One region of the Streptomyces europaeiscabiei genome, then DNA from elsewhere that is predicted to be linked to it. Evidence: predicted binding sites of a transcription regulator. Region 1 holds the regulator's gene; the other holds the start of a gene.
The links. Region 1 encodes HrcA, which represses chaperone genes, less so after heat shock. Its sites were predicted from a motif close to TTNGCACTCNGNNNNNCNGAGTGCNAA; they were not measured.

Region 1 (6,874 bases):
GGCAGGGCGCGCTCTGTCCGACGGGCTGCTGGAGGCGGCGCCGTACGAGGAGGGGCGCGCGGTGCTCACGCTGCGGGGGCGGTTGCTTGCGGACGCGGTGGTGCGCGACCTGGTGGACTGAGACTGCTGGTGGACCGAGACGGCTACGGCTCTGGTGGGGGCGTAGTCCCTCGGATAGGGTCCCGCCCCATGATCTCTGGGGGAGCGCCGGCTGCGGACGCGACGATATTGCGGTTTGGTCTGCGGCGGTTTCTGTCGCTCCTGCCGTTCGGTCTCATCGTGCTCAATGCCGGTGGGTTCGGCGTGATGGCGGTGGTCCGTGGTCTGAGCCGCGACGGGATCCTCGGCACCGGTTGGGTTGGCGTGCTGTTGATGCTGGTCGCGGTGGGTTTCGCCATCCCGGTCGTCTCCACTTGGCGGACCCGCCGGTGGATGATGGCCTTCGACGCGACGGGATTCTGGTGGATCCGGGGCAAGGAGATCGCCCTGATCCGCTGGGACTCGCTCGCCGGGGTGGGTATCTACTACCACCGGACCTTCACCGTCGAACTGTGCCCCCGGGGCGAGATCGACCGCGACGACCCGCTGCTGTGGCAGTTCGTCCGTGACACGGAACCGCTCCGGCCCGGTCTGCCCCGGCTGCGCTACCGCATCCACCTCCCCCACTCCTTCAAGCCCTACGAGAAGGCCCTGAGCCAGTGGGCGCCCGAGCTGTGGTTCGGGCTGGTGGCGCAGCCGCTGCCGTACGCGGGGCAGCCCGACCGGGCGGGACACCGGGAGCGGTTGGCAAGGCGCGGAGAGGGCTGACCGCCGACGTCACGCACCGCCGAAGTCACCCCGCCGACGTCACGCACCCTCGCCGACCGTGACGAAGTCGATCAACTCCTCCACCCGGCCCAGCAGTTCGGGTTCCAGGTCCCGATAGGACCGCACCCGCGACAGAATCCGCCGCTGCCACACCTCACCCGTGTTTTCCGGCCACCCCAGCGCCCGGCACACCCCCGTCTTCCAGTCCTGGCCGCGCGGCACGCGGGGCCACGCCGTGATGCCCACCGACGACGGCTTCACGGCCTCCCAGACGTCGATGTACGGGTGGCCCACGACGAGCGAGTGGTCGCTGGTCACCGACTCGGCGATACGGGATTCCTTGCTGCCGGGGACCAGGTGGTCGACCAGGACCCCGAGACGGGCGTCCGGTCCGGGGGCGAACTCGGCGACGATCGCGGGCAGGTCGTCCACGCCCTCCAGGTACTCCACCACCACGCCCTCGATACGCAGGTCGTCGCCCCAGACCCGCTCGACGAGTTCGGCGTCGTGGCGGCCCTCGACGTAGATCCGGCCGGCGCGGGCCACGCGGGCGCGGGCGCCGGGTACGGCGACCGAGCCGGAGGCCGTGCGGGAGGGGCGGACGGGGGCCGCGGACGAGGGGCGTACCAGGGTCACCACCCGGCCCTCAAGGAGGAAGCCCCGGGGTTCCAGCGGGAACACACGGTGTTTGCCGAAGCGGTCCTCCAGCGTCACCGTGCCCGCCTCGCAGCCCACGACCGCGCCGCAGAAGCCGGTGGTGGGCTCCTCGACGACCAGACCGGGGTCGGCCGGGACCTCGGGGGCCGGCTTGGGCTTCTTCCAGGGAGGGGTCAGGTCGGGTGAGTACTGGCGCATTCGGATGACGATAGGAGAAGCCGCGCCCGGATGTCCCCCGCTCAGCGCGACACGCCGATGGCTGATGGCTGATTGCCGATGTCCGGTGACAGGCCATGGCCCGCGCCGACCGAGGTCCACCGCGACCGGCTAGGACACGCCGAAGCGCCCTGCCAGCGCGTCCCGTTGGGCCCGTACGAACGCCGCGTCCACCACCGCCCCGTGGCCGGGCACGTACAACGCGTCCTCGCCGCCCAGCTCCAGGAGCCGGTCCAGGGCGGCCGGCCAGCGGGAGGGGACCGCGTCGGGGCCCGCCTGGGGTTCGCCGGACTCCTCGACCAGGTCCCCGCAGAACACGACCCCGGGGCGGCCGTGCGCGGTCCCGGGGACCAGGACGGCCAGGTCGTGGCCCGTGTGCCCCGGGCCCACGTTCGCCAGGAGCACCCGGACGTCGCCGCCCAGGTCGAGCGTCCACTCGCCGGAGACGTGGTGGTGGGGGCGTACGAGGAGGTCGGCGGCCTCGGTGGCGTCCGCCGGGGGGAGGCCGTGGTGCACGGCGTCCGCGCGGAGGGCGTCGCACGCACCGGTCGGGACGCCGTCGACGCCCATCGCGCCGAAGACCTCCACCCCGGTGAACGCCGCCGCCCCGAAGACATGGTCGAAGTGGGGGTGGGTGAGCGCGAGATGTGTCACACGGGCGCCCCCGAGCAGTCGGCGCGCCTCGGTGCGCAACCGCGCGCCCTCCGGCAGGCTCGAACCCGCGTCGATCATGAGGGCCGAACCGTCCCCGACCACCAGTCCGACCGTGCAGTCCCAGCCGGGAAGGCGGCACCGTCCGACCCGGGGCGTCAATCCCTGCCATCCGCACTCTTCCCAAGTCACCGTCATGCGCCGACGCTAGCTGTAGCTCCCCGCGTGCCGGGTGAGGGAGGGCGCCGGGGGAGGCCGGCGGGAAGGCTTCGGACCGGCCGCGGGCAGGCCGAAGGGTGACGTGGCCACCGATGTGCCGCCGGCCGGCGGTCCGGGTGGCGTCGACGGTCGCCGAACTCGCCGGTAGGAAGTGGCCCGACATCGTCGGACAGGTCGGTACACGTCGGCACGACATGGCTGGACCGGCCTTGCCGGGGGCGTACCCCACCGCCGTACACTGGGCGGGGAGTGTTGGCACTCGCCCGGGGTGAGTGCCAAGGGAGAGCCACAGGAGAGCGAGCTGGAGGTGTGCGCGGTGCTCAGTGAACGCAGGCTCCAGGTGCTGCGCGCCATCGTCCAGGACTACGTGGGCACCGAGGAGCCGGTCGGTTCCAAGGCGCTCACGGAGCGGCACAACCTGGGCGTCTCCCCGGCGACCGTCCGCAACGACATGGCGGCGCTGGAGGACGAGGGCTTCATCGCCCAGCCCCACACCAGCGCGGGCCGCATCCCCACCGACAAGGGGTACCGGCTCTTCGTCGACAAGCTGGCCGGCGTCAAACCGATGACCCCGCCCGAGCGGCGCGCCATCCAGAACTTCCTGGACGGCGCCGTCGACCTCGACGACGTGGTGGCCAGAACCGTACGGCTGCTCGCGCAGCTCACCCGGCAGGTCGCCGTCGTGCAGTATCCGTCGCTCACACGGTCGACGGTGCGGCACGTGGAGTTGCTGTCGCTGGCCCCCGCCCGGCTGATGCTCGTGCTGATCACGGACACGGGACGGGTGGAGCAGCGGCTGGTCGACTGCCCGGCGCCGTTCGGAGAAACGTCACTCGCGGATCTGCGCGCCCGGCTCAACAGCAAGGTCGCGGGCCGCCGGTTCACCGACGTGCCGAGGCTGGTCGAGGACCTGCCCGAGGCGTTCGACGTCGAGGACCGGGGCACGGTCACGACGGTGCTCTCCACCCTGCTGGAAGCACTCGTCGAGGAGAGCGAGGAGCGGCTGATGATCGGCGGTACCGCCAATCTCACCCGCTTCGGACATGACTTCCCCCTCACCATCCGGCCCGTTCTGGAAGCCTTGGAGGAGCAGGTCGTCCTCCTCAAGTTGCTTGGCGAGGCCGGGGATTCGGGCATGACCGTACGCATCGGTCATGAGAACGCGTATGAGGGACTCAACTCCACGTCCGTCGTCTCCGTCGGTTACGGTTCGGGCGGCGAGGCGGTAGCGAAACTGGGCGTGGTCGGACCTACGCGCATGGATTATCCGGGAACGATGGGAGCGGTACGAGCGGTGGCACGGTACGTCGGACAGATCCTGGCGGAGTCCTGAGTGGCCACGGACTATTACGCCGTGCTCGGCGTGCGCCGCGACGCTTCCCAGGACGAGATCAAGAAGGCGTTCCGGAGGCTCGCGCGCGAGCTGCACCCGGACGTCAACCCCGATCCGAAGACCCAGGAGCGGTTCAAGGAGATCAACGCCGCCTACGAGGTGCTCTCGGACCCGCAGAAGAAGCAGGTCTACGACCTCGGCGGCGACCCGCTGTCCCAGGCGGGCGGCGGCGCGGGCGGCTTCGGCGCCGGTGGCTTCGGTAACTTCTCGGACATCATGGACGCCTTCTTCGGTACGGCGTCGCAGCGGGGTCCTCGGTCGCGTACGCGCCGGGGCCAGGACGCGATGATCCGGCTGGAGATCGACCTCGACGAGGCGGCCTTCGGCACGACGAAGGACATCCAGGTCGACACGGCCGTCGTGTGCACGACCTGCAGCGGCGAGGGCGCGGCCCCGGGGACCACCGCCCAGACCTGTGACATGTGTCGCGGTCGTGGTGAGGTCTCGCAGGTCACGCGGTCCTTCCTCGGTCAGGTCATGACCTCCCGGCCCTGCCCGCAGTGCCAGGGGTTCGGCACGATCGTCCCCAACCCGTGTCCCGAGTGCGCGGGCGACGGGCGGGTGCGGTCGCGGCGGACGCTCACCGTCAAGATCCCGGCCGGTGTCGACAACGGCACACGGATCCAGCTCGCCGGTGAGGGCGAGGTCGGGCCCGGTGGCGGTCCCGCCGGTGACCTCTACGTCGAGATCCACGAGCTGCCGCACTCGACGTTCCAGCGGCGCGGCGACGATCTGCACTGCACGGTGACGATCCCGATGACGGCGGCGTCCCTCGGCACGAAGGTGCCGCTGGAGACGCTGGACGGTCTCGAGGAGGTCGACATCCGGCCCGGGACGCAGTCCGGGCAGTCGATCCCGTTGCACGGGCGGGGCGTCACGCATCTGCGGGGCGGCGGCCGAGGCGATCTGATCGTCCACGTCGAGGTCCAGACGCCGACGAAGCTCGACCCGGAGCAGGAGGGGCTGCTGCGGCAGCTGGCGGTGCTTCGGGGTGAGGAGCGGCCCACGGGGCAGTTCCAGCCCGGGCAGCAGGGCCTGTTCTCGCGGCTGAAGGACGCGTTCAACGGGCGCTGACCGGTTGTCCGCCGGGGTGCGGGTGATGCGTGGCCGGTCGCCCACGTGGCGGAGCCGCACATGTCACAGCCCCGCGTCCCTTACGGGGCCGGGGCCCGCACCCTTCCCCGATTCGGCGAAGTCCGGTGGACATGGCAACATGCCGTCATGTCCTCCGCACTGACCGATCTCGTCCCGCTGCCGATCGTGCAGGCCCCGATGGCGGGCGGTGTGTCCGTGCCGCGGCTGGCCGCCGCCGTGTCCGAGGCGGGCGGGCTGGGGTTCCTCGCCGCCGGGTACAAGACGGCCGACGGGATGTACCAGGAGATCAAGGCGCTCAGGGCGCTCACCTCGCGCCCCTTCGGCGTGAACCTCTTCATGCCGCAGCCGGAGTATGCCGAGCCGGCCGCCGTCGAGGTGTACGCGGAGCAGCTGGCCGGTGAGGCCACCTGGTACGACGCCGAGCTGGGCGACCCCGACAGCGGGCGCGACGACGGCTACGAGGCCAAGCTCGCGGTGCTGCTGGACAACCCCGTGCCGGTGGTGTCGTTCCACTTCGGCTGCCCGACCCCCGAGATCATCGAGTCCTTCGCCCGCAAGGGCACGCTCACCCTGGTCACCGCGACCTCGGCGGAGGAGGCACAGGCCGTGGAACGGTCCGGGGCCCACGCCGTGATCGTGCAGGGCGTCGAGGCGGGCGGTCACCAGGGCACACACCGGGACGACCCCGAGCGGGACTGCGCAGGCATCGGCCTGCTCTCCCTGGTCGCCCAGGTCCGCGAGGCCGTGGCGCTGCCGATGGTCGCGGCCGGCGGCATCATGCGCGGCGGCCAGATCGCCGCCCTCCTCACGGCGGGCGCGACCGCGGCCCAGCTCGGCACGGCGTTCCTCGCCACCACCGAGTCCGGCGCGCACGCCGTGCACAAGCAGGCGCTGACCGATCCCCTCTTCGTCCGCACGGAGCTGACCCGCGCCTTCTCCGGGCGCCCGGCGCGCGGTCTGGTCAACCGGTTCATGCGCGAGCACGGCCCGTACGCGCCCGTCGCCTACCCCGAGGTCCACCACCTCACCTCGCCGCTGCGCAAGGCCGCCGCCAAGGCCGGGGACGCGCAGGGCATGGCGCTGTGGGCCGGGCAGGGGCACCGGATGGCCCGGGACCTGCCGGCCGGGGAACTGGTCGAGGTGCTGGCCGCCGAGATCGCCGCCGCGCAGGCCGAGCAGGCCTCCGCGCAGGTCGGCGGGCAGGGCGGCCGGACCGGGAGCGAGGGCCGATGACCGCGCCGGTGTTCGTGGTGGAGCGGTTCGACGGCCGGGGATCGGAGATCGTGCTCGACGGCCCCGAAGGGCGGCACGCCGTCTCGGTGAAGCGGCTGCGGCCCGGCGAGGACGTGATCCTCACCGACGGGCGGGGCCGGTGGCTGGAGGGCTCGGTGAAGGCCGCCGAGGGCAAGGACCGGCTGGTCGTCATGGACGTGGGGTCCATCCTTGAGGAGCCCCCGGCGCAGCCCCGTGTCACCGTCGTCCAGGCGCTGCCCAAGGGCGACCGGGGCGAAGTGGCCGTGGAGACCATGACCGAGGTCGGCATCGACGCGATCGTGCCCTGGGCCGCCTCCCGCTGCATCACCCAGTGGAAGGGCGAGCGGGGACTGAAGGCCCTCGCCAAGTGGCGGTCCACCGCGCGGGAGGCGGGCAAGCAGTCCCGCCGGGTGCGGTTCCCCGAGATCGCGGACGCGGCCACGAGCAAGCAGGTCGCGGCGCTGCTGGCGAAGGCCGACTTCGCCGCCGTACTGCACGAGAGCGGCGACGGGACACTGGCCACGGCCGAGCTGCCGACGGCCGGGGAGATCGTGCTCGTCGTGGGGCCCGAGGGGGGCGTGT
Region 2 (6,874 bases), 1.2 Mb from region 1:
GCCGGCCGCGCAGTTCCCCGCGCCCCCAACCCCGCCGTCCCGACCGGAGGTCACACGTCATGAGCGTCAACGTTCGCATCCCCACCATCCTTCGTACCTACACCGGCGGCAAGGCCGAGGTGAGTGCCGAAGGCGCGACTCTCGCCGAGGTGATCGCCGACCTCGAGAAGAACCACAACGGGATCGCCGCCCGGGTTCTGGATGACCAGGGCAAGTTGCGGCGGTTCGTGAATGTGTACGTGAATGACGACGATGTCCGGTTCGAGCAGGGGCTGGAGACGGCCACGCCGGACGGTGCGGGCGTGTCGATCATTCCCGCCGTCGCCGGCGGCTGACCCCGGCCGTACCGGCCGGTAGTAACCGTCGGTAACTTTGATTACTGAGAGTTCATCGAATTGCCCCCTCTGCGAGAGAAGCGGAGGGGGCAATTCTCTATGGTTGAGCACGGTACAGTTGGGGAACCCGGTCCGATCGGCATAGTGATTCCATGCCGGGCGCATATTTGATTGAGCCGCACGCCCTATATGAAGTAGCCAAAGTGTGCAGGCCTTTTGCGTATTTCTTCCCTTTTGTGGGGCCCGACTTGCCCTGAATTCGGGTGAATTGTTCGTACATTCCCGACCGGTCGTGTCCAGAATTCTCGTCCGATTGACCTGTTGCAGAGGGCAGTTGGACAGATACATTCGGCCGCGGTCGACGCGTTCCGGCGCACACCCCCAACCGTTGGGGGGTGAGGTCTGACCCGGATCCGCGAAGTGTGGATCTGTGCAAGGGCCAGTAATAGGGGAGTTAGGCATGGCTCAGGGCACCGTCAAGTGGTTCAACGCGGAGAAGGGGTACGGCTTCATCGCGGTCGACGGTGGTGCGGATGTATTCGTCCACTACAGCGCGATTCAGATGGACGGTTACCGCACCCTGGAAGAGGGCCAGCGGGTCGAGTTCGAGATCTCGCAGGGTCAGAAGGGGCCGCAGGCGGACATGGTCCGGCTCGCGGCCGGCTGAAGTAACGCGCCGGGGTTAACGCAGCGACGTTCTTCGTTCTTCGTGGGAGGGCTCGCATCCCGTAAGGGGTGCGAGCCCTCTTGTGTGCGCGGTCACCGGTCGAGGCCGCCCACGGGTCCGGGGCGGGGGTGCGGGCGGGGGTCGCGCATGGGCGCGCGGGGGTGCGTTCACCTGCGGATCATCGAGAGCCGCTTGCGCCCGCCCGTCACCCGACCACCACCCCTCAACGAGCCCGCTTCGCGGGCGCACCTTGCACTCGGGCATGCCGAGTGCTAATCATTGGCGTTAGCACTCTGAAGGTGAGAGTGACAACGAGGATCGGGTCGGTGAGGCCCGCAGGCCATGTGGGGCAAGGAACCACGAGGCCGGCGAGCCGTCCGTCGCGGGCGCCAGCACGGTCCGGAGAAATCCACCCCCTGTCCGGGAGGACCACTTCACATGGCCAAGATCATCGCGTTCGACGAGGAGGCACGGCGCGGCCTCGAGCGCGGCATGAACCAGCTCGCGGACGCCGTCAAGGTGACGCTCGGCCCCAAGGGCCGCAACGTCGTCCTCGAGAAGAAGTGGGGCGCCCCCACGATCACCAACGATGGTGTCTCCATCGCCAAGGAGATCGAGCTCGAGGACCCGTACGAGAAGATCGGCGCCGAGCTGGTCAAGGAAGTCGCGAAGAAGACGGACGACGTAGCCGGTGACGGCACGACGACCGCGACCGTCCTGGCCCAGGCGCTGGTCCGCGAAGGCCTGCGCAACGTCGCCGCCGGTGCCAACCCGATGGCCCTGAAGCGCGGTATCGAGAAGGCCGTCGAGGCCGTCTCCGGTGCGCTGCTCGACCAGGCCAAGGAGGTCGAGACCAAGGAGCAGATCGCCTCCACGGCCTCCATCTCCGCCGCCGACACCCAGATCGGCGAGCTCATCGCCGAGGCGATGGACAAGGTCGGCAAGGAAGGCGTCATCACCGTCGAGGAGTCGCAGACCTTCGGGCTCGAGCTTGAGCTCACCGAGGGCATGCGCTTCGACAAGGGCTACATCTCGGCGTACTTCGCGACCGACATGGAGCGCATGGAGGCCGTGCTCGAGGACCCCTACATCCTCATCGCCAACTCCAAGGTCACCAACGTCAAGGACCTGCTCCCGCTCCTGGAGAAGGTCATGCAGTCGGGCAAGCCGCTGCTGATCATCGCCGAGGACGTCGAGGGCGAGGCCCTGTCGACCCTGGTCGTCAACAAGATCCGTGGCACCTTCAAGTCCGTCGCCGTCAAGGCCCCGGGCTTCGGCGACCGCCGCAAGGCGATGCTGAACGACATCGCCATCCTCACGGGCGGCGAGGTCATCTCCGAGGAGGTCGGTCTCAAGCTCGAGAACACCTCCATCGACCTCCTGGGCCGTGCCCGCAAGGTCGTCATCACCAAGGACGAGACGACCATCGTCGACGGGTCCGGCTCCTCCGAGCAGGTCCAGGGCCGGGTCAACCAGATCCGCGCCGAGATCGAGAACAGCGACTCGGACTACGACCGCGAGAAGCTCCAGGAGCGCCTGGCGAAGCTCGCGGGCGGCGTGGCCGTCATCAAGGCCGGTGCCGCGACCGAGGTCGAGCTCAAGGAGCGCAAGCACCGCATCGAGGACGCCGTTCGCAACGCGAAGGCGGCCGTCGAAGAGGGCATCGTCGCCGGTGGTGGCGTGGCCCTGCTCCAGGCCTCCTCGGTCTTCGAGAAGCTGGAGCTGACGGGTGACGAGGCGACCGGCGCCAACGCCGTACGTCTCGCGCTGGAGGCCCCGCTCAAGCAGATCGCCGTCAACGGTGGTCTCGAGGGTGGCGTCATCGTCGAGAAGGTGCGCAACCTGCCCGTCGGTCACGGCCTGAACGCCGCGACCGGTGAGTACGTCGACATGATCGCCGAAGGCATCATCGACCCGGCGAAGGTCACGCGCTCCGCTCTGCAGAACGCCGCCTCCATCGCCGCGCTCTTCCTCACCACCGAGGCCGTCATCGCCGACAAGCCGGAGAAGGCTTCCGCGCCTGCCGGTGGCGGTATGCCCGGCGGTGACATGGACTTCTGATCGACCCTGGTCGATCACCGTCCTTCAGTACCGAGGGCGGCACTCCCTGGACGCAGGGAGTGCCGCCCTCGGGCGTGTCCGGGGTCACATCGGACGCGGGGGTGGCGGCGGAATTCCGTGCCGGGCGGGGCGGTTGGGAGGAGAGGTGCTAGATGCATGCGCATGTAGTGCATGTTCCACTAGTTCCACTCGTACCACTCGATGTCCACGCGACGTCGTGCCGACGTCCCTACGGCCTCTCCGAGGAGTCCCCACGTGACCACCGCCTCCACCTCCCGTGCCGCCGAAGTGCTGTCCCGACCCGTCACGATCAACGGTCTGACCGTTCCGAACCGGATCGCCATGGCCCCCATGACGCGGGTGTTCTCGCCCGGCGGTGTCCCCGGGGCGGACGTGGCCTCGTACTACGGGCGGCGGGCGGCCGCGGGAGTCGGCCTGATCGTGACCGAGGGCACCTACGTCGGTCACGAGACGGCCGGGGACCTGGACGGAGTGCCGCGGTTCGCCGGTGAGGAGCAGCTCGCCGGCTGGGCGAAGGTCGTGGAGGCGGTGCACGCCGGTGGCGGCACGATCGTCCCGCAGCTGTGGCACATCGGGACCGTCCGGCAGCAGGGCAAGCTCTTCCCGGACGCCCCCGTGTTCGGCCCCTCCGGCCTGCGGCCCGACGGCACCGAGGCCGACGGCGGCCGGGCCATGACCCAGGCCGACATCGACGAGGTCGTCGAGGCCTTCGCCAAGTCCGCCGCCGAGGCCGAGCGCATCGGCATGGACGGCGTGGAGATCCACGGTGCCCACGGCTACCTGATCGACCAGTTCCTCTGGGAGCGCACCAACCGCCGTACGGACGCCTACGGCGGTGACCTCGTCGCCCGTACGAAGTTCGCGGCGGAGGTCGTGGCGGCCGTACGGGACTCCGTGTCCGCCGACTTCCCGATCATCTTCCGCTACTCGCAGTGGAAGCAGGAGGCGTACGACGCGCGCCTCGCCGAGACGCCGGAGGAGCTGGAGGCGCTGCTGAGCCCGCTCGTGGCGGCCGGGGTCGACGCGTTCCACGCGTCCACGCGCCGCTACTGGCAGGCGGAGTTCGAGGGCTCCGAGCTCAACCTCGCGGGCTGGACGAAGAAGCTCACCGGCAAGCCCACCATCACCGTCGGCTCGGTCGGCCTGGACGGCGAGTTCCTCGCCGCGTTCGCCGGTGAGTCGTCGTCGACCAAGGCCATCGACGACCTGCTGGACGGCCTGGAGGCCGAGGAGTTCGACCTCGTCGCCGTGGGCCGCGCGCTGCTCCAGGACCCGGAGTGGGCGGCGAAGGTGCTCGACGGCCGCTTCGGCGAACTGAAGGCGTTCGAGCCGGCGGCGCTGGGCTCGCTCAGCTGAGGTGGTGCCGGGCCCACGAGTCCGGTGGGCCCGGCATGGGGGGGCGGGTCAGTCGGCGTAGTCCTTCAGTTCTTCCGTGTCCAGGGTGAAGCCGAGGGGGTCGGGCAGCTCCACCGGGGTTCCCCAGGGGAATGGGGTGATCTGCTGGTAGCTGCCGTCCTTCGGCTCGCTGTACACGACGACGGTCTCCTTGTCGCGATCGACGAGGAGGTAGACGGGGATGTCGACTGCCCCATAGCCGACGGGCTTGTCGATGCGGTCTCGCTGATTGGTGTCGCGGTCGTGTGAGGTGATCTCGACGACCATGAGGACGCCGTTGGAAGCGGACCACTCCCCGTGGCCTTTGAAGTGACCCCGTTGCGCGAGAGCTCCGTCCGTGCGAGCGCGACCTTTGCGGTAGGCCTCGGTCCTGACTCCGCGCTCGTGGTAAAGACGCAGGCCGGGGCGATGATGCAGGCACTGCTCCAGCAGCCACATGAAGATCTCGCTGTGGTTGCCGTCCGGCATGGCCTTGACCTCAAGTTTTCCGTTGATGTACTCAAGCCGGACGGTCTCCGGTGCCCGCCGCTCCAGTTCCTCGAAGTCCTCGACGCTCAGTGGGTCCCTGGTCCGGACTCGCCCGTCGACGAATTCGAGCCGGACGTGCTCCGGTGCCACGCTGGCGAGTTCCTCGAAGTCCTCGACGGGCATCTGCGGACGTTCGGCGGTGCTGGGGGTCATGGCGTCGCCTCCTCCCCTCCATCGTGCCCTGGGGTGATGCCTGCGGACCGTAGGAGCGGTCATGCGGGTGTTCTTTCTCGTGGCTGTTGTGACATCGCCGCACGGATCTGGGCCGCGTGGAGGTGAACTGCGGCGGCGGACAGGGGCGTGTTGGGTTGAGCAGGGGCGCGTTGACCCCGGCAGGCGCTGCACCTGCCGCCCGGCAGGGCCTCCGGGGGGCCCGGGGTGCCGCATTCACCGCACTCCAGCATGCGGAGGGGCGGGCGTACGGGGTCGGGAGTGGGCGCCGGCTCCGGGGGGAGCTTGGTGAGGAGGCGGGTGCGGAGGAGGGCCGCCGGGCTGTGGACCGGGGTGGGGAGGCCGGAGGTCAGGGCCTGGCGGATGGACTCGTCGGTGGCGCCTCGCTCGAACCACGGCAGCAGGAGCGGGGCCAGCGCCGCGCACTCCGCCTGGGAGAGGGAGAGCGCGGGGGCCTCCCGGCCCAGCGCGGCCAGGAGGATGTGGGCGCGGGAGCGAGTGGGGGATCTCTTCGGGTCCTGCCCCTGCCCCTGCTCCTGCCCCTGCTCCTGCGGTACGTCTCCCCGCGTGAAAACCGCCCACCAGTCGTCGTCCCGTGCCGTCCGGGAGAACCACGATCGGGTGATCCAGCGGGAACTGCCCGACTCGGTCTCCACGGCCTCACGGCCCCGACGCAAGTGGCCCGCTTCTTGCAGCCTGTTGAGGGCCGTCCGGAGCGCGCACTGCCCGTAGATGAGGGTCTTGGCCAGCGTCTTCACGGAGATGTCGGCGCCCTCGGAGAGGCGGTCGATGTACGCGGCGATCGCCGCTTCGCGGGGTGGGAGGTCCGCGAAGTCGTGGGCCGTGCGGGGGTGTTGGCCGGGGGCGGTGCGCTTGCCGTAGCCAGGGTTGGCCATGGGGTGGGGGCGCGGAGGGTGCGGGTCCGCGTGCGCGGGCAGGGGGGCAACACTAAGGTTGGCAGTAGCCATGGGGATCGAGGAGCTTTCGATCTCGTAGGTCAAGCCCCCGCAGGTGTTGGTAGCACCTGGCGGGGGCTGTTTCGTCTGCGGGCACGGTATCAGCATCGTCACCGTGCGTGGCAACTCGAACGCGTCAAGTCAACTCGCCGGGTGGGAGGGTGGGTTGAGGCCCACCTCCCATTCCTTGAAAAGAGGGCTCGGAGCTGGGGGCTTGAGCTTCGGGGCGGTAAATCGGTCGCCGGGGTCGCCTCGGTGCTGTTCGATCAATGGGCGTTGCTGAGGGACGGGGGCACTGGTGGGTAAGAGGCATGTGCGGAAGATGCTGCGGAAGATGGAGAGTGGTGAGCCCGTGGAGCTCATCGTCACCATGACGACGATGAAGGGGCTCACCCGACTTGCCTTCATCGCGCAGCAGTTCGGGTACGAGTACGCGGACCTGAACCTGAGCGACAACAGGTTCGCGCTGCGCATCGTGCCCGACCCGAGCCGGGAAGGCCGGGAGCGTGCCGCGCGCAACCGGGAGCGGTATCCCGACGCCGGGAACGAGGGCTCGCTGCCGCCTGTCCCGCCCGACGAGGCCGGACTTCTCAAGCTCCGGATGCTGTTCGACCTCGGCCGCCAGTTCACCGACAAGCAGCGGTTCGCCCTCGCGGGTATCGGCATCACCGGGATGGTCGCGGGCATCGGATACCGGTTCGGGGACGGCACCATCGGCGTCGTCGTCTCCGTCGGCGTCT

Region 2: a site for HrcA is predicted at 1,252-1,278, ahead of groL (chaperonin GroEL). Genes of this name have one in related genera too.

The regions. Positions count from the first base shown of each region.
Region 1 covers NZ_CP107841.1:3,531,800-3,538,673, reverse strand. Annotated here, with positions in the region: gene hemW (radical SAM family heme chaperone HemW) at 1-121, shown strand, start outside; gene OG858_RS15305 (hypothetical protein) at 280-807, shown strand; gene OG858_RS15300 (DUF3097 domain-containing protein) at 847-1,662, opposite strand; gene OG858_RS15295 (MBL fold metallo-hydrolase) at 1,792-2,529, opposite strand; gene hrcA (heat-inducible transcriptional repressor HrcA) at 2,867-3,883, shown strand; gene dnaJ (molecular chaperone DnaJ) at 3,884-5,017, shown strand; gene OG858_RS15280 (nitronate monooxygenase) at 5,165-6,271, shown strand; gene OG858_RS15275 (16S rRNA (uracil(1498)-N(3))-methyltransferase) at 6,268-6,874, shown strand, end outside.
Region 2 covers NZ_CP107841.1:4,751,734-4,758,607, reverse strand. Annotated here, with positions in the region: gene OG858_RS20680 (MoaD/ThiS family protein) at 60-335, shown strand; gene OG858_RS20675 (cold-shock protein) at 796-1,002, shown strand; gene groL (chaperonin GroEL) at 1,441-3,063, shown strand; gene OG858_RS20665 (NADH:flavin oxidoreductase) at 3,319-4,440, shown strand; gene OG858_RS20660 (Uma2 family endonuclease) at 4,489-5,160, opposite strand; gene OG858_RS20655 (hypothetical protein) at 5,220-6,074, opposite strand; gene OG858_RS20650 (hypothetical protein) at 6,469-6,874, shown strand, end outside.